4 regions of the Erwinia pyrifoliae DSM 12163 genome follow, and region 3 is predicted to be linked to each of the others. Evidence: predicted binding sites of a transcription regulator. Region 3 holds the regulator's gene; each other region holds the start of a gene.
The links. Region 3 encodes PurR, which represses purine synthesis genes. Its sites were predicted from a motif close to CANGCAAACGTTTGCNTG; they were not measured.
Positions count from the first base shown of each region.

Region 1: a site for PurR is predicted at 2,007-2,024, ahead of EPYR_RS18285 (NCS2 family permease). Genes of this name have one in related genera too.
Region 2: a site for PurR is predicted at 3,748-3,765, ahead of tusA (sulfurtransferase TusA). Genes of this name have one in related genera too.
Region 4: a site for PurR is predicted at 3,004-3,021, ahead of EPYR_RS00215 (nucleobase:cation symporter-2 family protein). Genes of this name have one in related genera too.

Region 1 is NC_017390.1:4,000,493-4,005,806, reverse strand. Features, by position in the region: gene phoU (phosphate signaling complex protein PhoU) at 1-395, shown strand, start outside; partial or broken gene EPYR_RS21280 (MFS transporter) at 502-844, shown strand; gene EPYR_RS18290 (IS1/IS1595 family N-terminal zinc-binding domain-containing protein) at 1,477-1,800, shown strand; gene EPYR_RS18285 (NCS2 family permease) at 2,107-3,420, shown strand; partial or broken gene EPYR_RS18280 (4'-phosphopantetheinyl transferase family protein) at 3,457-4,201, opposite strand; gene mnmE (tRNA uridine-5-carboxymethylaminomethyl(34) synthesis GTPase MnmE) at 4,357-5,314, opposite strand, start outside.
Region 2 is NC_017390.1:3,800,884-3,806,197, reverse strand. Features, by position in the region: gene iolG (bifunctional inositol 2-dehydrogenase/D-chiro-inositol 1-dehydrogenase) at 1-290, shown strand, start outside; gene EPYR_RS17415 (sugar phosphate isomerase/epimerase family protein) at 350-1,234, shown strand; gene iolE (myo-inosose-2 dehydratase) at 1,279-2,175, shown strand; gene EPYR_RS17405 (DcrB family lipoprotein) at 2,233-2,787, opposite strand; gene EPYR_RS17400 (7-cyano-7-deazaguanine/7-aminomethyl-7-deazaguanine transporter) at 2,928-3,593, opposite strand; gene tusA (sulfurtransferase TusA) at 3,840-4,085, shown strand; gene EPYR_RS17390 (zinc/cadmium/mercury/lead-transporting ATPase) at 4,107-5,314, opposite strand, start outside.
Region 3 is NC_017390.1:2,130,949-2,136,262, forward strand. Features, by position in the region: gene gloA (lactoylglutathione lyase) at 1-227, shown strand, start outside; gene rnt (ribonuclease T) at 330-989, shown strand; gene EPYR_RS09510 (Grx4 family monothiol glutaredoxin) at 1,265-1,603, opposite strand; gene EPYR_RS09515 (C40 family peptidase) at 1,984-2,820, shown strand; gene purR (HTH-type transcriptional repressor PurR) at 3,221-4,246, shown strand; gene punR (DNA-binding transcriptional activator PunR) at 4,243-5,175, opposite strand; gene punC (purine nucleoside transporter PunC) at 5,287-5,314, shown strand, end outside.
Region 4 is NC_017390.1:59,695-65,008, reverse strand. Features, by position in the region: gene trmH (tRNA (guanosine(18)-2'-O)-methyltransferase TrmH) at 55-750, shown strand; gene recG (ATP-dependent DNA helicase RecG) at 750-2,831, shown strand; gene EPYR_RS00215 (nucleobase:cation symporter-2 family protein) at 3,074-4,462, shown strand; gene EPYR_RS00210 (AsmA family protein) at 4,585-5,314, shown strand, end outside.

The sequences.
Region 1 (5,314 bases), 1.9 Mb from region 3:
CCGCGCTGGAGAAGTTTTCCCAGCAGCATCAGCCGTTGCTGGTGAGCCTGGAGTCTCTGGGGCGCCACACTATCCAGATGCTGCATGACGTTCTCGACGCCTTTGCACGTATGGATCTTAATGCGGCGATAGAGATTTACCGCGAGGATAAGAAGGTTGATCAGGAGTATGAGGGCATCGTTCGCCAGCTAATGACCTATATGATGGAAGATCCACGTACCATCCCAAGTGTGCTGACGGCCCTGTTTTGCGCCCGCGCCATCGAGCGTATTGGCGACCGTTGTCAAAATATCTGCGAGATTATTTTCTACTTCATTAAAGGCCATGATTTCCGTCATGTCGGCGGCGACCAGTTGGATAAACTGCTGGCTGGCGACGGCAGCGATCCCGCTTAATCTGCCTCTGGCGTATCGCAAACTGCGGTGCGCTGGCTTTTCCGTTTGGCTGGTGGATGCCTGCAAACCTATACAGGCAGATCAACTCCAGCCACAAGGTTAAATTATGTCAACTCCTTCTGCCGGCAGGCGCAGCGTGACGCCGGGCAAAGCAATGCCCGCCGCCGTAAGCGGTTATGCATGGGATGGTTTCGACCTGCCGATCCTCGGCTTTATGCTACCAGCGCAACGCTGGCACTAACCGCTTCACAGGCCGGTTCTCTGGTGACCTGGACGCCGATCGGTAGGTGCTGGGAGGCATCATTTTCGGCCATCTCAGCGATCGCTTCGGGCTTATTCGCGTATTGACCTTCACTATTCTGATGTTTTCACTGTTTACCGGATTGTGCGCGGTAGCACAAGGCTATTGGGATCTGTTGGCTTACCGTGCGGCACAGAAAAATGGCATATGCCCATTGAGCCATCATGTTCCTCCCCATGACGATCTGCCATTTTCTGCTGACTCTCGACGATGTTTGCCCGATCCTGGGTCATGATATTAAAGTTAAATATAAGTAAATTATTTCCTGTTTTACTGCATATTTATATGATCTGTGATTTTCGTATATTTTTTTACAATTAAGTGACGAAGATATAGGTAATCGCATTATTTTTTTATGCGACTTTTTATTTCGCATAAAAATAGTATTAGAATATTTTTTTAAAGTTTAAAGTTATTAATCTGTATTTTTCTCTAACCAAGCCGTTTCCCCTACCTTTTGCATAATTTTTTGATTTTTACATGAAGTGAAAATATGGTTAGTATTGCTAAATATTGTTATTACCTCAGGGGCTAAAAAGTTTAAAACTGACTAAAATATGTGCTGATAATCTCTTGAACCCATCAACGCCTCCTTGTTCAGGTTAACATTGAGAGAGTGCCGGGCTGTGTATAAACGCTGATAAATGATTAACGCCCGCAGGTTGAAAACTGGTCTCGGTTTTATAATGGATTATCGCTGCGTAGATTATATTTTTACTGTGAAGCTCTTTATTGACCGGCTTTCCATTCTCTTTGTGGAGAGTGAAAACGGATGTGTTCATGCTGTTTTATTATTGTAAACGTTTAGCTCCAGGAGTGATATGTATGAAAATGGGAGATATTGCCTGTCCACGTTGTAGTGAAAGCGCCAGGATCCGACGTAATGGGCGTTCTGCCTCAGGGATCCAGCGCTACCGCTGCCAGGGCTGTCTGAAAACCTTTCAGCTTCATTTCTACTATGCAGGCTCCAGCCCCAATATGCAGAAGACGATTATAGAAATGATGAACGATGGTTCAGAACAAAGGGATATTGCGCGCAAACTCGGAGTCAGTCTTGAAACTGTTTTACGGCACTTAAAAGATCTGCGGCTGAATAAACCCTAATCAAAACGTGACAACCATCCAGTATTTAAGCTCAGGCCGGTTTTCCGGCCTGCCCGCCTCCATCCTTTTCGTGCTATTCGCGCTGTATGACAGGTCATCGTATCGGCTGTATCATTCTGACCTTGTCTCTGCGGTAACCCGCATGCCAATCTGTTGCGACCTGCAAACGGCAACCACACCTGATGACTGTCATAAGGAAGGATTATAACGCAATCGGTTGCGAAAAAATCGCACGTTCGCCATACCAAAATGACAGTAATGCGTTAGGATAAGCGCCGACAACTTTCTCCGCTTTGGAATCACATCATGACTAATCCCGGGCTGTTACAACGGATTTTTAAACTACAGGAACATGGCACCACCGTGCGTACCGAGGTGATTGCCGGATTTACCACTTTTCTGACGATGGTGTACATCGTATTCGTTAACCCGCAGATCCTTGGCGTGGCCGGCATGGATACCAGGGCGGTGTTTGTTACAACCTGTCTGATAGCTGCTTTCGGCAGCATTCTGATGGGGCTGGTGGCAAACTTACCGGTCGCGCTGGCTCCGGCAATGGGGCTGAACGCCTTCTTTGCTTTTGTGGTGGTGGGGGCGATGGGCATCTCCTGGCAGGTCGGCATGGGGGCCATCTTCTGGGGGGCTGTTGGCCTGCTGCTGCTAACTCTGTTCCGTGTGCGCTACTGGATGATAGCGAATATACCGCTGAGTCTGCGTGTGGGGATCACTGCCGGCATAGGTCTGTTTATTGCGCTGATGGGATTAAAGAACGCCGGCATCATTGTGCCAAGTGAAGCCACGCTGGTCACCATCGGTAACCTGACGTCGCACAGCGTGCTGCTGGGAGCGCTAGGCTTCTTTATCATCGCCATTCTGGCATCACGCAATATTCATGCTGCGGTTCTGGTATCCATTGTGGTCACGACGGCTATTGGACTGGCGATAGGCGATGTTAAGTTCACCGGCATTTTCTCCCCGCCTCCTGCCGTAACGTCGGTGCTAGGTCAGGTTAACCTGAAGGATTCGCTGAACGTCGGAATGGCCGGTATCATCTTCTCCTTTATGCTGGTTAACCTGTTCGACTCTTCAGGCACGCTGATTGGCGTGACCGATAAAGCCGGTCTGAGCAATGAAAAGGGCACCTTCCCGCGCATGAAACAGGCGCTGTATGTTGACAGTATCAGCTCTGTGGCGGGTTCATTTATCGGAACGTCTTCGGTAACGGCCTATATCGAAAGCTCTTCCGGTGTCTCCATTGGCGGACGCACCGGCCTGATGGCGGTGGTAACCGGTCTGCTGTTCCTGCTGGTGATGTTCCTGTCACCGCTGGCCGCTATGGTGCCAGCTTACGCGGCGGCTGGCGCGTTAATCTACGTTGGGGTTTTGATGACGTCGAGCCTGGCGTGCGTGCAATGGGACGATCTGACCGAAGCGGTGCCGGCCTTTGTCACGGCGGTGATGATGCCATTTAGCTTCTCTATTACTGAAGGGATCGCGTTGGGCTTCATCTCCTACTGTGTGATGAAGATGGGAACCGCACGCTGGCGTGAAATCAGCCCCTGTGTGGTGGTGGTGGCGCTACTTTTCGTATTGAAGATCGTGTTTATTGACACGCATTAATCCGCAGAGCGGGAGGCTTTTATGCCACCCGCATACTCAGGAATGAGGCAGCTGTTTTTCCGCCGGCAGACTGGTCAGGCGCAGCGTACTCGGTGCCATATTTTGCGCATACAAGTTAATCTCTCGCAGTGATTCCCAGCCGCCGTCCCCTTTGTATTCCCACAAGTTTAACCTGTCGTTGCCAGGCGAAAGCGCACAAGACCAGACCAGCGAGGGTTCAGCGTCACAAAGCGCCTGAATGTCCAGCTTGTTGACGGAGCGAAGCCGGCCGGAAGCCGGATGTAGCTGAAGTGAGTCCATACTATTGATGCCTTCACCGATCAATTTGAGAATGCTTTGGCGCAGGGTCCAGAGTTGGGTCGAAGCTTCAATGGCATCACTCTGCGCGTTGAGCCACGCTTTTTCGCCCGACGAGAGGTGCTCAAACTGGTTTTCCAACGTTTGACGGCTGTGCGCCCGCACCATCTCCATATCCAGTCCGGCGCGTTCTCCTTCATCGCCTAACAACACCCCCACGACGTTACCGGCATAGGCGAAACTGAAATCGGGTAAGTCAGGGTCGGAGAAATGCGGGCGGCCGTTACCGCTGACCGTTATCCCAGGAAGTTTCGGGATGCCATAGACCCTGAACATCAGCTCGGCGAGCAAAGCTCGGCCTGCCAGAAAGCGGCTTCGCCGTTTCTCGTCAAAAAATGGAAGAGTATTCAATAAGCTGCTGCTGTACTCGGTGAACCTTGGGCCTGCATTGCGCCAGCGCCCAGCGTGCAAAATGACTTGCCATTTGTCGCTCCGTGATAATGGTCGGATAATCACTCCTGTAATTATAGGAATTTTCTTAAATCATTTCACCTGGATTCTATTTATTGCCGTATTTTCAGATTTTGGACATTTCACGCTTTGGCCTGCAGGTGGTAACTGACTGTCCCACCCGCAGCATTATTTTCCAATACAAAAACTGGAGAAAATACGCCCCAGCAGGTCATCGGAGCTGAACTCGCCGGTGATTTCGCTCAGCGCCTGCTGTGCCATACGTAGCTCTTCCGCCAGCAGTTCTCCGGCCCGGGCGGCTAATAGCTGATGCTTTCCCTGCTGCAGGTAAGTAGCTGCTAACTCCAGCGCCTGCAGGTGACGACGGCGGGCGAGAAAACCGCCTTCCATATTGCCGGAAAAGCCCATGCTCAACTTCAAATGGTCGCGCAGATTTTCAATGCCTTCGCCGGTACGTGCCGAAAGGCGGATAAGTGAGTGGGCACTTACTTTTTCAACGCCCTTTATTTCGCCAGTGATATCGGCTTTATTGCGTACCACGGTAACGGGCAACGTCTCCGGTAGTCGGGCGATAAAGTCCGGCCAAATCTCTGCCGGATCGGTGGCATCGGTGGTGGTTCCATCCACCATAAACAGCACATGATCCGCCTGTTCAATTTCATGCCAGGCACGCTCGATACCAATACGTTCGACTTCATCACTGGCTTCGCGCAGCCCGGCGGTATCAATAATATGCAGCGGCATACCATCGATATGGATATGTTCACGCAGCACGTCACGCGTTGTGCCTGCAATATCGGTGACAATAGCGGCTTCGCGTCCGGCGAGCGCGTTCAGCAGGCTGGATTTCCCCGCATTGGGTCGCCCGGCAATCACCACTTTCATCCCTTCACGCAGCAGGCTCCCCTGGCGTGCTTCGCTACGCACCGCGTCGAGGGAGTCAATGACCTGATGCAGCTGGGCCTCTATTTTGCCATCCGACAGGAAGTCGATTTCTTCATCCGGGAAGTCGATGGCCGCTTCCACGTATATCCGCAGGTGAGTAAGTGCTTCCACAAGACGGTTAACGCGGGTAGAAAAGACCCCCTGCAATGAGTTGACCGCAGAACGCGCCGCCTGCTCTGAG
Region 2 (5,314 bases), 1.7 Mb from region 3:
TGGTCGGTGAAAACGGCATCGCCAGGCTACCGGAGCCGTCTGCGGTACAAATGCGCAAGGATGCCCGGCTGTCGACGGCGATCCTTACCGACTGGAAAGATCGTTTCATCGCGGCCTATGACGTTGAGCTGCAGGCATTTATTAATGACGCCAGCGCCGGAAAGCTGAACGGGCCATCCGCCTGGGACGGTTATGCCGCCTCGGTAGCTGCGGACGCCTGCCTGAAAGCGCAGGACAGCGGTAGCGTAGAGCCGATTGAATTACCGCAGCGCCCGGCATTCTACCGCTAAACCCGCTTGCGGGTGGGATAGCGGCTAAACACCGTACTGCTTTTATGACGGAGATTCTGATGAAAATTGCCTTTGACGTTGATGTCATTAAAGATTTGGGCATCACCAAAATGGTTCACCAGGTGGCTGACTGGGGCTATAAATATATTGAGCAGTCGCCCCATCCGCAGATCAACCCGTTCTATAAACATCCGAAAGCCAGCCGTGAAATTATTACCGAGTACAAGAACGCGCTGCGCGCGACCGGGCTGGAAATCTCCTCTTATATCGTGGTGTACCGCTGGTCTGGTCCGGACGAAGCGCGCCGCCAGGCCGCGGCGCGTAACTGGAAACGGATGATTGAGATTGCGGTGGAAACTGGGGTGCAGGTGATCAATACCGAACTTTCCGGTAACCCGAATGAGCCAGAAATCTGTGAAGAGATGTTCTATCGCTCAATGGAGGAGCTGCTGCCGATTGTCGAGCGTGAAGGGATCCGCATTGAAATCCAGTCTCACCCGTGGGACTTCTGTGAAGAGAACAATGAGACCGCCGATCTGGTGAAATCGTTTCGCAGTGATAACGTCAAATATCTTTACAGCGTGCCGCATACCTTTTTCTACGACAAAGGCAAAGGGGATGTGAAGAGCATGCTGGAGTATGCCGGTGCAGATCTGTCGCATGTGCTGATCGCTGACACCATGAACCACACCAAACACTGCCGCTATATTGTTAATCCGCCGGGCGTTGACGCCGTGGTTCACCAGCATGTCGGGGTGGGCGAAGGGGAAGTCGACTTCCCGACGCTGTTCCAGACGCTGCGTGAGATGGATTTTGCCAACCGCACTTATCCGGTCGGTGGCGAATCGATTATCGCCTCTTCGCTGTTCGGTTATCCGGAAAAAATGAAATATCAGGCGGTGGAAACGCGCGAATTGATCGAACGCGAGCTGCTGTGCAAATAACTGCGCGGCAGCCTGTGCCGCACGCTCAATCCTGGGGAACACGTATGGACAAAAATAAGGTCAAACTGGCTATTGCGCCGATCGGCTGGACTAACGATGACATGCCGGAGCTAGGCAAAGAGAACAGCTTCCAGCAGATTATCAGTGAGATGGCGCTGGCGGGCTTTACCGGCAGTGAGGTGGGCAGCAAATATCCGCGTGACCCGGTGGTTCTGAAGCCGATGCTGGATATCCGTGGGCTTGAGATCGTCAATGCCTGGTTCAGTACCTTTTTTGCTAAAGGCGACAGGGAAAAAACGCTTGATGAGTTTATCAATCATCGGGATTTTCTGCATGCGATGGGGGCGAAAGTCATCGGCTGTTCTGAGCAGAGTTTCAGTATTCAGGGAACGTCAAAAGCGGTACTGGAAGAGAAGCCGCACTTTAGCGATGAACAGTGGCGGCTGACGGTGGAAGGCTACAACGAGCTGGCAAAACTGGCGGCCGAGAAGGGTATGACCGTTGGTCTGCATCATCATATGGGCACTGCGATCCAAACCCGTGATGAGGTGGATCGCTTTATGGCGCAGACCAATGATGACGTGTACCTGCTATTTGATACCGGCCATGCTTACTACTCGGAAGGCTCGCAGCAAGCCATGCTGGCCATGCTGGAACAACACCTGGCGCGTATTAATCATGTGCATCTGAAGGACGTGCGTGACGAGATAGTGGCAGAGGTGAAGGCGCAACGGCTGTCATTCCTGGATGGTGTAAAGAGAGGAACCTTCACCGTGCCGGGCGACGGCGTGATTAATTTCGACCCGGTATTCAAAATCCTCGACGATGCCGGCTACCGGGGCTGGATGGTGGTGGAAGCGGAACAGGACCCGGCGCTGGCGAACCCGTTTGCATATGCGCTAAAAGCACGCCAGTACATTCGTCAACACGCCGGTTTATAATCACCTGCAGAAAGCCGCCTTTACCCCTTTGTGAAGGCGGCTTTTATACGCTGGCAATTATTTCAGCGTGATGGAGTTAATAATGCTTTCTGCTTCAGTCTGTGCCTGCTGCTGATTATCAGCGGGCAGGGTAATTTGCAGGGTCAGCAGCTTGCCGTCGATTTTGCCCAATACCACGGAAGACCATGAGGACTGATTGTTGGCAGAGATCACGCTGTCCAGCTGCTGTAGCTCATGGTCCTTCACGCTGATAGTTTTATTGGTCACCACCTGAAGCTGCGGATCGCGGCTGCGCTGCTGCGCTTCCAGGCGCTCCGTCAGGGTATCCAGCCCTTCATTGCTGCTGTCGCCTTCGATAACAATGATCGCCTTCTGGCCAGACTCATCGGCATAAACGTGCATGTTGTTGGCCTGGGTTCCGAGCTTGCCGCTCTTATCACTCATCCCCGGCGGTAATGCAAAGCTCAGTTTGCCATCCATCAGCGTGACGTTCTGCGCTGACTGGCTGCTGCTGACGCCCTGATTATCAGCGGCTTTATCATTGTTGCCATCACAGGCTGCGAGGCCCGTGACCAGCACTGCAATTCCGGCATACTTCAGTAAGTTACGCATCAGAGTCCCTTTTAAAATTGGTCGCGTGTCGCTAAGCATGGATACAAGCGTATTCACTGCATAAAAGCAACCCGCTGGTAGTGACAATATCACTACCTGAAGCCATCTGTGTGGGTGTTTCAGGTAGGCAGAGTATCAGACTAGCCGAAATTCACCCGGGGGGGATTAGATTTCTCTGTTAATTGCTTCAGCATCGCATTCAGCAGCAGGCCGTAAGCCGGCAGGAAGAACAGCATACAGATGAGGACCTTAAAGCTGTAATCCACCAGCGCAATCTCAACCCAGTGCGTAGCCATAAACGGATCGCTGCTTTTATAGAAGGCGATAAAGAAGAAGGCCAGCGTATCGCTGATATTGCCGAGGAACATCGCCGCAGCGGGTGCTATCCACCATGCCGCTTTCTGGCGCAGGCGGTTAAAGACCTGGATATCCAGCACCTGGCCGAGCGCATAGGCCATAAAGCTGGCGCAGGCGATACGCGCCACAAACAGGTTCATCTGCCCGAGTGCCGCAAAGCCCTGCCATTCACCCTGATAAAACAGCGCTGAAATGACATATGAGACAAACAGCGCAGGCACCATCACCGCCAGAATAATGCGCCGCGCCAGCGGTGCGCCGAAAATACGCACCGTCAGGTCGGTCGCCAGAAAAATAAACGGGAAGCTGAAAGCACCCCAGGTGGTATGCAGACCGAAAATAGTGACTGGCAGCTGCACCAGGTAGTTACTGGAAAGGATGATCAGCAGATGAAACAAAGAGAGCCAGACCAGCGCGTGCAGGCGCTGACGAGAACTGAATGCGAGCATATTGAGCCTTTTTATCTGTTATGGGGTGAGGGAACCCAGTCCTGTCCTTCATCTTTCACGCTGAGCCATGCCTTACCGCAACGCGAAATCGAGTGGATATGTACGATTTTGCGGCATATTACCGATTTAGCCTGCCAATGCAACGGTTGATTTGAGCGCAAACGTTATCGTGGGGCTGAATGGTTGCACCTGCTTTGACCCAGGGTAAAATAGTGCAAAGTTTGCTTTTCCCTTATTGAGAGAACTATGAGCGACCCATTTGCCAATCCTGACCAAACCCTTGATACCCAGGGGCTGCGTTGCCCGGAACCGGTTATGATGGTGCGTAAAACCGTGCGCCATATGCAGGAGGGCGAAACCCTGCTGATTATCGCCGATGACCCGGCCACCACCCGTGACATTCCCGGTTTTTGCCGTTTTATGGAACATACGCTGGTGGCACAGGCCGTCGACGCGCTGCCCTATCAATATCTGCTGAAAAAAGGGCTATAGCCTGACGCTGCGCTTAGCCCGTTATCTCTTACCGAGCAAGCGCAGTGCGTTAGCAGTCACTAACGCCGTAGCGCCAGAATCGGCCAGTACGGCCAGCCACAACCCGGTAATACCCAGCAGCGTGGTGATCAGGAACAGGACTTTCAGGCCCAGCGCCAGTGCAATGTTCTGACGAATATTGGCGTGGGCGGCACGCGACAGGCGGATCATCGTTGCCAGTCCGGCAAGGCGGTTATGCGGCAGGGCCGCATCGGCGGTTTCCAGCGCAACATCGCTGCCGCTGCCCATCGCAATACCGATGGTGGCGGCTTTCATCGCTGGCGCATCGTTGATGCCGTCACCTACCATCGCTACCGCCTGCTGCTGCTGCAGCCTGGTGATGGCGTTGACCTTATCTTCCGGCAACAGGCTGGCGCGGTAGTCAATGCCCAGCTCGGCGGCAATGGCTGCCGCAGCGCGCGGGTTGTCTCCGGTCAGCATCACGGCCTGAATATTCAGCGCCTGCAGTTCTGCCAGCGCACCACGGGCATCGGCGCGCAGCGTGTCGCGCAGGACGACGATTGCCAGTAGCTGTCGTTCGTCGTGCAGTATCACCACGGTATTGCCGCCATTTTCCAGTGCTTCTATCTCTTTATGCCGCTGGGCCAATAAATTTTCGGGTAATCTGTGCGGTGAACTTACAGATAGTAAGCGATTACTTACAACTGCCTGTATGCCACTGCCTGCCAGCACACGCCGATCGCTGGCCGCAGGAACCGCCAGTTGACGAGCATCGGCCGCTGCGACGATTGCCCGTGCTAAAGGATGTGATGAACCTTGTTCAACAGCGGCTGCAATAGCCAAAAGCCGGTTTTCATCGCTGCCGTCCAGCGCGATGATGGCGGTAAGCTGGGGTTTCCCCTCAGTCAGGGTGCCGGTTTTGTCGAAAGCAATAGTACGCACGTTGCCGAGGTTTTCCAGCGCCGCACCGCCCTTGATCAGCGCGCCACGACGAGCTGCGGCGGCCAGTGCCGAGGTTACCGCCGCCGGAGTGGAGATAACCAGCGCACACGGACAGCCGATCAGCAGCAGCGTTAATCCCTTGTAGATCCACGGCTGCCATGCCGTCGCCATCAGCAGCGGAGGCAGCAGCGCCACGGCCAGCGCCAGCACCATGACGATCGGGGTATAAATGCGGCTAAACCGGGTGAGGAAACGCTCGATTGGCGCACGCCGCTCCCCGGCTTCCT
Region 3 (5,314 bases):
GGGACGTGGATAAATACAACCTCGGTGATGCATACGGTCATATTGCTCTGGGCGTGGACGATGTTGCAACTACCTGTAATCGCATCCGTAATGATGGCGGCAACGTTACCCGCGAAGCCGGCCCGGTGAAAGGCGGTACCACCATCATTGCGTTCGTAGAGGATCCGGACGGCTATAAGATTGAACTTATTGAAAATAAACACGCTGGTCACGGTATCGGCAACTAAGCTTTTTTGGGGTGCTTCCCAGGCACCCCGCTCCCCCCCTGCTGCATCCCCCAACAAAATTTGCCATAATGCGCGCTGCCTTTTATCGCCAATGAGAAGCCGATGTCTGAATCGAATGAACTGAATACCCTGAGCAGCCGTTTTCGCGGTTTTTATCCAGTAGTGATTGATGTCGAAACCGCAGGTTTTGATGCCAAAACGAACGCCCTACTGGAGATTGCGGCAGTAACGCTGAAAATGGATAGTGATGGCTGGCTGGAAAAAGATGATACCCTTCACTTCCACGTTGAGCCTTTTGCCGGTTCAGTTCTGCTTCCTGAAGCACTGACATTTAATGGAATCGATCCTACTAATCCTCTTCGCGGGGCGGTCAGTGAATACGAAGCGCTTCACGCTATTTTCAAACTGGTGCGTAAAGGGATTAAGGACAGCGGCTGTAACCGGGCGGTTATGGTGGCGCATAATGCGACGTTCGATCTCAACTTTATGAACGCCGCAGCAGAACGTGCCAGTCTGAAACGAAACCCTTTCCATCCCTTCGTAACCTTTGATACCGCTGCGCTTAGCGGGCTGGCGCTGGGGCAAACCGTGCTGGCAAAAGCCTGTCACGCAGCAGGAATGGCGTTCGACAGTGCACAGGCGCATTCGGCCTTGTACGACACGCTGCAAACGGCGGATCTGTTCTGTGAATTGGTTAACCGGTGGAAACGTCTTGGCGGTTGGCCACTGCCCGCTGCTGCAGAGAGCTGTCCCGGCAACTAACTTAGGGGGGAAATAGCCTTTAATACCTGATGTTCTTCTGTTCAGGGGCTGGAAGCCAAATATGATGGCCTGAGGCAACAGCTCAACGCAATTCCCGGGCGGTGAGTTGAAATCGTTGACGCTGTAAGTGAGGAGGCCGTCAGAGGGAAGCCGTTTGCTCCAGATGAGTGATCAAGCCGGGGTATGGCGAAACGCCGAAGTGAAATGCCAGTCAGTTATTATCACTGACTGGCTTGAAAGTTTCATCACGCCCATTCAGACGCCAGCCAAGGCGATTACTCTGCGGCGTCAGTTGGGTATTTCTGGGCGGTTTCTTTGATCAACTGTTGCAGTTCACCACGCTGATACATCTCGATGATGATATCGCAACCGCCGACCAACTCACCGTCAACCCACAGCTGCGGGAACGTTGGCCAGTTTGCATATTTTGGCATTTCAGCACGAATGTCCGGGTTTTGCAGGATATCCACATACGCAAAACGCTCGCCACAGGCGGAGAGCGCCTGTACGGCCTGAGCAGAAAAACCGCAGCTCGGTAGCTTCGGCGAGCCTTTCATATACAACAGGATTGGGTTTTCTGCGATCTGGCGCTGAATTTTTTCAACAGTACTCATAAATGCCTTCCTCAATACGATACTTCGTGTATAGGCTGTAGCCAGCCAATATTGTAGCTATTCTGACCTGAGGTTGAAAATGACATTTTCAATACTTATCGGGTTTTCACCCGGTTAACGGTCAGAGGATGGTAACAAAATAACATTTTCTTCTGAGCTTTGCTGCATCCGTTGACAAATAGTTAAGGTAACGCACTGAGTTAACAGACTGATTATATATGTTAAACTATCGACCACGGCTGTATTATTGTAACAAAAAAGACCTTACCTTTTGCTCTCCATTTAGTTTAGAATTCTTACAACCTTCTGCCAGCGTGCAGAATTGACTATTTACCCTCGCATTGCTGCCTGCCGCAATGCACGAACTGTTAATGGAAATGATGCGTCTATTCATTACGCTTTTCATGCTCGCTTTCGCTCAGCTATTTTTTAATATGGCGCACGCATCGCCACAGGCTCCTGTTAATGCCGATCGGCACAAAGCTGACCGAAATATCGCGCGCGAAGATGAACGACGCAAAAAACGCCCGGTAAAAGCTTCCACAACCAAAAAAATCAAACAACCTCCGGTAAAAAAAACTAAACAACCCGCACGACCGGCGCAGCTAAGCACGGCGAAAAAACAAAAGTTAAAAAATAAAACCACTGTCGTTAAGCGCCCAACAAAAAAAAGCAACACGGTTAAAAGCCAGTCTGCCTACAAACCCGGCATCAAAAAGACAATAAAAAAACGTTACGGCAGGCAGCGTGCAGATCGTAAGACGGCTCTGTCGGCCCCTATAAAGCTCAGTAATGCGCATCGCATTCGTTATCAAAAAGCGCGTGAAAGCGCAGTGAATAAACTGATGGGCCAGCTGGGTAAACCCTATCTGTGGGGTGGCAGCTCGCCTAAAACCGGGTTTGACTGCAGTGGCCTGGTTTGGTACGCCTATAAAGATTTAGTAAAATTCAAAATTCCTCGCACCGCAAATGAGATGTATCACCTGCGCGATGCCGCTCCGATCAGGCGTGACAGGCTTGAGAAGGGCGATTTGGTGTTCTTCCGTCTCAACAGTAAAAGTCGCGCCGATCATGTAGGCGTCTATCTCGGCGGCGGTAAATTCATTCAGTCACCACGAACAGGTAAAGATATTCAGGTCAGCACACTGGGTGATGATTTCTGGCAAGAACATTACATAGGCGCTCGTCGCGTGGTGACACCGAAGACGGTTCGTTAACCGCTGGCAGACAATTTTCCCGCCGGGCCGCGAGACGAAACGCATTGCTGCCTCGTAATCAACGATTCCGTCTGGACTCATCGTTATCAATTTCGGTAAGTGATTTAACTTCGCCATTACCCACATTGGGTTAACAGTCTGCAATTATTCCTATCGTTAACAGTAAACATCTCGTTTTCTTTGCGCAGCCTTGTTAGAATTCATCCTCTGCGTTGCGCAACGGTGCCAAAATTTGGCTAAGCCAGCACTGCGCGTCCTGTTACGGACAAACCTTACCCCTTCCCGATTCTTTGAGACAGCCCCCAATCATTCTGTCCAGTCGGGAAAAGCCTGCATCCAGGCAAACGATTAACAAACCAGTTATCAGCAGGTTACTGATAACACCAGGAGTAGGATTTTCATGGCAACAATTAAGGACGTGGCAAAGCGCGCGGGTGTTTCTACCACCACCGTGTCGCACGTCATAAACAAAACACGCTTTGTCGCCGAAGAGACGCGTGAAGCGGTATGGGTGGCTATTAAAGCATTGCATTACTCACCAAGCGCCGTAGCTCGTAGCCTGAAGGTAAACCACACCAAAACCATTGGCCTGCTGGCAACCTCAAGCGAAGCACCCTATTTTGCAGAAATCATCGAAGCGGTGGAGCACCGCTGCTTTGCTCAAGGCTATACCCTGATTCTGGGCAATGCGCATAACAATATCCAAAAGCAGCAGGCTTATCTGTCGATGATGGCGCAAAAACGCGTGGATGGCCTGCTGGTCATGTGCTCTGAATACCCGGACGCGCTGATTGCGATGTTAGAAGATAACCGCAATATTCCGATGGTGGTAATGGATTGGGGCAAGTCACGCGGTGACTTTACCGACACGGTACTGGATAACGCATTTGATGGCGGCTATCTGGCGGGGCGTTATCTGATTGAACGCGGGCACCGTGACATTGCTGCCATCCCGGGTCAGTTGGAACGCAACACCGGGGGCGGGCGCCATGCGGGCTTTCTGAAAGCACTGGCCGAGGCCGGGATCACACTGCGTGATGAGTGGCTGGTACAGGGTGATTTTGAACCTGAATCCGGTTATCTTGCTATGCAACAGATCCTGGCGCAGAAACAGCGTCCGACCGCCGTATTTTGCGGAGGCGATATCATGGCGATGGGCGCAATCTGTGCAGCAGATGAAATGGGACTGCGCGTGCCGCAAGACATCTCGGTGATCGGTTATGATAACGTGCGCAACGCCCGATACTTCACTCCGGCGTTGACGACCGTACATCAACCGAAAGAGCGTCTCGGTGAGACCGCCTTTGATATGTTAATCGATCGCATTACCAGCAAACGTGAAGAGTCCCAGACCATTGAGGTTTATCCTTCTCTTATCGAACGACGTTCGGTGGCGGACGGACCTTACCGCGACTACCGCCGTTAATTGCGCATCGGCCCCGGATGCTGTTGCTCGCTCAGCCACTCGGCCTTCAGGGTTTCCGTGCTACCAAGATATTCCAGCAGCCAGCTCAGCGCCGGTGAGGCGCTTTGTTCCGACCAGCTCAGACAGCACGGACTGTCTGGAAAAGGTGAGCTAAGCGCCAGCTCACGCAGTTCGTTTCTCTGCAACAACGGTTGGGCGAAATGGCCCGGCACCATGCCAACGCATAACCCCGCGCCCAGACAATCAAAGGCGCTTTCCCAGTCAGGCACAACCAGCCGCCGCTGATTATCCAGCGTCCATGTTGTGCGTTTGGGTAGCGCGCGTGAGGTATCTTCCAGCACCAGCGAAGGCCACTCGCGTATCCACTCTTCAGTCAGCGGCCCGGGGCGGCTGACTAACGGGTGTAGCGCATTAACCACACAGCGCCAGTTCAGGCTTCCCATATCACGAAAAGCGAAACGCCCGCCAACCGGAACCGCCTGTGTAGCACCTATCGCCACATCCACCCGCCCGTCTGCCAGCGCGTCCCAAACGCCGTTAAACACTTCTGGCATGATATGCAGCTCCATGTCAGGAAAGTGGCGGTAAAAATCCACCACCAGCTGCCGCGTACGCGACGGGCGTACGATGCGATCGACAGCGATATTGAGCTGCCCGCGCCAGCCGTTTGCCACCTGCTGACAGCGGCGGCGCGTGGCTATCATTTTTTTGATGACAAACCTGCCTTCCTCGCTAAATACCCGTCCGGCGTCGGTTAACACCACATCACGATGCCGCCTTTCAAACAGACTTACGGCCAGCCATTCCTCAAGCTGGCGCACCGTATAGCTTACCGCAGAGGGCACACGATGTAGCTCAGCGGCAGCGGCGGTAAAACTTCCGGTCCGGGCCACGGCATCAATAACTTCCAGTGAATGTTCAGACCACATATTTGCCTTCAAAAAAATTCATGTCGATTGACTAATATTAGCGTTTCACAGACTGTCCTGCACGCGATTACACTGCTCAGGCTAAAAATGGACTGATAAGAGTTGATCAACATGTATTCTAAAGGTTTTATGATTTACC
Region 4 (5,314 bases), 2.0 Mb from region 3:
AGCCGGTCACTCAGTCGCTAGCGTCATTATTCATTTTAGGGAGCCTGTTTTCGCATGAATGCACAACGTTATGCCCGCATCCGCGCAATGCTTGCCGCCCGTCAGCACGATTTAACGGTCTGCATGGAGCAGGTACACAAGCCTCATAACGTTTCTGCGGTGATCCGTACCGCCGATGCCGTCGGTGTGCATGAAGTTCACGCCGTCTGGCCGGGCAGCCGTATGCGTACCATGGTCTCCGCCGCCGCCGGTAGTAACAGCTGGGTTCAGGTGAAAACCCACCGCTCCATTGCCGAGGCCGTAGCCTGCCTGAAAGGCCAGAACATGCAGATTCTGGCCACCCATCTCTCTGATAAAGCGGTTGATTTCCGCGAAATCGACTACACCCGCCCGACCTGTATTCTGATGGGGCAGGAAAAAACCGGCATTACCCGCGAAGCGCTCGACCTGGCCGATGGCGACATTATTATTCCGATGATCGGCATGGTGCAGTCACTGAATGTTTCCGTTGCCTCAGCCCTGATCCTCTATGAAGCCCAGCGCCAGCGGCAAAATGCCGGCATGTATCTGCGTGAAGAAAGCACGCTGGAATACAGCGAACAGCAGCGTCTGTTGTTCGAAGGCGGCTATCCGGTGCTGGCTCGCGTTGCGAAACATAAAGGGTTGCCCTACCCTGAAATTAACGATCGCGGTGAGGTAGTTGCCGACCCTGAATGGTGGGCAACCATGCAATCTAAGGCACGTAAATAATGCAGGGCCGCCTGCTGGATGCAGTGCCGCTCAACACGCTATCCGGCGTGGGAGCGAGCCAGGCGACAAAGCTGGCAAAACTCGGTTTGGTAACGGTACAGGATCTGCTGCTGCATCTGCCGCTGCGCTACGAAGATCGTACCCAGCTTTACGCGATCAACAACCTGCTGCCGGGCATTTACGCCACGGTTGAAGGGGAAGTGCTGCACAGCGATATCTCATTTGGCCGCCGCCGTATGCTGACCTGCCAGATAGGTGATGGCACCGGCACGCTGACGCTGCGTTTTTTTAACTTCAATGCCGGGATGAAAAACAGCCTTGCGGTGGGTCGACGCGTAACTGCTTACGGCGAGATAAAACGTGGTCAGCGTGGTGCCGAGATCATTCATCCTGAATACAAGGTTCAGGGAGAACATAGCGTCACCGGGTTGCAGGAGACGTTGACGCCGGTCTATTCCACCACTGAAGGCGTACGCCAGGCAACATTACGCAATCTGACCGATCAGGCATTAACCCTGCTCGATACCTGTGCCATTGCCGAGCTGCTGCCGCCGCAGTTAAGCGGGGGATTAATCAGCCTGCCCGATGCCCTGCGCACCCTGCATCGCCCGCCGCCCGATATAGCTCTGGCCGATCTCAACAGCGGAACGCATCCGGCGCAGCGCCGTCTGATTATGGAAGAACTGCTGGCGCATAACCTCAGCATGCTTGCGGTACGCGCCGGCGCCCAGCGTTATCACGCATTGCCGATGTCGCCCCGCCATGAGTTAAGCGATCGGCTGCTTACCGCGCTGCCTTTCCGCCCTACCGCCGCACAGCAGAGGGTGGTACGCGAAATTGAAAACGATCTGGCCCATGATTATCCGATGATGCGCCTGGTGCAGGGCGATGTGGGTTCCGGTAAAACGCTGGTCGCGGCGCTGACGGCGTTAAACGTTATTGCCTGGGGCAAGCAGGTCGCGCTGATGGCACCGACCGAACTACTGGCCGAGCAGCATGCCAATAATTTCCGCCAGTGGTTCGCGCCGCTGGGGCTGGAAGTCGGCTGGCTGGCTGGGAAGCAGAAGGGTAAGGCTCGCCTGGCGCAGCAGGAGGCGATTGCCAGCGGCCAGGTATCGATGATTGTCGGTACCCACGCTATTTTCCAGCAGCAGGTACAGTTTAACGGTCTGGCACTGGTGATTATTGATGAGCAGCACCGTTTTGGCGTCCACCAGCGTCTGGCGCTATGGGAAAAAGGCGAGGAGCAGGGGTTTCATTCTCATCAGCTGATTATGACCGCCACGCCGATCCCACGCACGCTGGCAATGACCGCCTACGCCGACCTTGATACATCCACTATCGACGAGCTGCCTCCGGGACGTACCCCGGTGACCACCGTGGCCATCCCTGATACGCGGCGTGCGGATATCATTACCCGCGTAAAAGACGCCTGCGGCAGTGAAGGCCGCCAGGCTTACTGGGTGTGCACGCTGATCGAAGAGTCCGAACTGCTGGAGGCTCAGGCAGCCCAGGCCACCTGGGAAGAGCTGCAACTGGCGCTGCCGGAACTGACTATCGGGCTGGTACACGGCCGCATGAAGCCAGCTGAAAAGCAGGCGGTGATGCAGGCTTTTAAGCAGGGTGAAATCCACCTGCTGATCGCTACCACGGTGATTGAGGTCGGGGTTGATGTGCCGAATGCCAGCCTGATGATTATCGAGAATCCCGAACGCCTTGGACTGGCACAGCTGCATCAGCTACGCGGGCGCGTGGGTCGTGGCGCGGTGGCTTCCCATTGTGTGCTGCTGTACAAGTCTCCATTGAGTAAAACGGCGCAGAAGCGCCTGCAGGTGCTGCGCGACAGCAACGACGGCTTTGTGATCGCCCAGTGTGACCTGGAAATCCGTGGTCCAGGTGAACTGCTGGGCACGCGTCAGACCGGCAATGCCGAATTCCGGGTGGCCGACCTGCTGCGCGACCAGGCGCTAATCCCGGAGGTTCAGCGCGTGGCGCGCCATATCCACCAGCACTATCCCGAACAGGCCGTGGCGCTGATTGAACGCTGGCTGCCGGAAACCGAGCGTTATACCAATGCTTAATTTGCATCGTCACTGACTCATCCCTCTTATTACGACATCCGCTGGCTGAGTCGGCGGCGGGATGTCGCCTGCCTGTTCGTTAAATCTCTTTCCCGGTTATCATTGGCCGAGCCTGGTGCCAACGTCTGAACTTGTCTTGCGTACCGGCTACCAACCCTATGCAGGCCGGCAAGTAGCAAACGATTGCTTTTACGCTAAAGAAGACTAAAATCGCCTCTTTATTGCCGTTGGGAAGCCTGTGAATGACCGTTGAAACCCGGGATGTCGCCGCCGCACCGCACTCTGTCACTGCGGGTAAAAGCGAGCTGATTTATCGTCTTGGAGACCGCCCGCCGCTGCCTCAAACCCTGTTTGCCGCCTGCCAGCATCTGCTGGCGATGTTTGTCGCCGTGATCACGCCCGCGCTTCTTATCTGTCAGGCACTCGGGTTGCCCGCACAGGATACGCAGCACGTCATCAGCATGTCCCTGTTTGCCTCCGGCGTGGCGTCGATCCTGCAGATTAAAACCTGGGGGCCGGTGGGTTCCGGGCTGCTGTCGATTCAGGGCACCAGTTTTAACTTTGTCACGCCGCTGATTATGGGCGGGCTGGCGCTGAAAAATGGCGGAGCCGACGTACCGACCATGATGGCCGCGCTGTTTGGCACGCTAATGCTGGCCTCTTGTACCGAGATGGCGCTGTCCCGGGTGCTGCACCTCGCCCGTCGCGTTATCACCCCACTGGTTTCCGGTATTGTGGTGATGATCATCGGTCTGTCGCTGATTCAGGTTGGACTGACCTCCATCGGCGGTGGCTTTGCCGCAATGAGCGATCACACTTTCGGCGCACCGAAAAACCTGCTGCTGGCGGGGGCAGTGCTGGCGGTGATTATTGTGCTCAACCGCCAGCGTAACCCGTACCTGCGCGTCGCCTCACTGGTGATTGCCATGGCAACAGGTTATCTGTTGGCCTGGGTGATGGGAATGCTGCCGGAAAATACCGCACCATCCAACAGCGCGCTAATCACCATCCCGACGCCATTTTATTACGGGCTGGGCATCGACTGGAACCTGTTAATCCCGCTGATGCTGGTATTTATGGTGACCTCGCTGGAAACCATTGGCGATATCACCGCCACCTCTGACGTTTCCGAGCAGCCGGTCAGCGGCCCGCTGTATATGAAGCGGCTGAAAGGCGGCGTACTGGCTAATGGGCTGAACTCCTGTGTCTCTGCACTGTTTAATACTTTTCCCAACTCCTGTTTTGGTCAGAATAACGGCGTGATCCAGCTCACCGGCGTTGCCAGCCGCTACGTGGGTTTTGTTGTAGCGCTGATGCTGATTGCGCTGGGGCTGTTCCCGGCGGTGAGTGGTTTTGTGCAGCATATTCCTGAGCCGGTTCTCGGCGGGGCGACCATTGTGATGTTCGGTACTATCGCCGCTTCAGGCGTACGCATCGTCTCGCGTGAGCCGCTGAACCGTCGGGCGATGATGATCATCGCACTGTCGCTGGCTGTCGGCCTCGGTGTTTCCCAGCAGCCGCTGATTTTGCAGTTTGCGCCGGACTGGCTGAAAACGTTGCTCTCTTCCGGCATCGCCGCCGGCGGTATCACCGCCATTATTCTGAATCTGGTGTTTCCCCTCGAAAAATAAGCCTATTCCTGGCATAACTGACGGGCGGGCGAATAATTTTCGTCCGCCCGTCGTTGCAGGTTGAGCTACAGCGATAAATCGGGCATAACAAGCCATTACCAGAATTCATAGGGATGGATACGATGAAGTTTCTCGGCAACGTTTTGCTCACGCTGTTACTGCTCCTGTTGGTGGTGGCTCTGGGCCTTTATCTGCTACTGCAAACCCATTGGGGGGCGGGATGGATTAGCCGCCAGATCGGGGAAAACAGCGACTATCAGCTGTCGTTCAGTAAAGTGGAGCATAAATTCTCCAGTCCCGGTCATCTGATCCTGAATGACGTCTCCTTTGCCCGCAAAGGCCAACCCGCCTCACTGGTAGCACAACACGTCGACCTTGGGCTGGGGATGAAACAGTTCAGCCATCCGCTGCACTTTGCCAGTATCCAGCTCGACAGAGGTACGTTAAATCTTAGTACTCATCGCCCCCCTTTCTCATTGCAGGCTGACCGACTTCAGCTTAGCCAGATGGCGCTAATCCGCAATCTGGCTAACTGGCCGTTACAGGCACAACGTGTCGACGGCGGTATTACGCCGTGGAAACCTGAAAAGGATGATGTGCTGGGCCAAAACGCCAGTTTCCAGCTTAGCGCCGGTGCGCTGACGCTGGACGGCATCCCGGCCGCTAACGTACTGATTCAGGGCAGCATCAAAGATCGGCAGTTAGTACTGAGTAATTTGGGTGCCGATATGGCATTGGGATCGGTCACCGCCAGCGCCCGGCGTGATGCACAGGGAAGCTGGCAGGTAGCAAGCCTGCACCTTAACCGCATCCGCCTGCAAAGTGATAAGTCCCTGGGTGAATTTCTGCAAC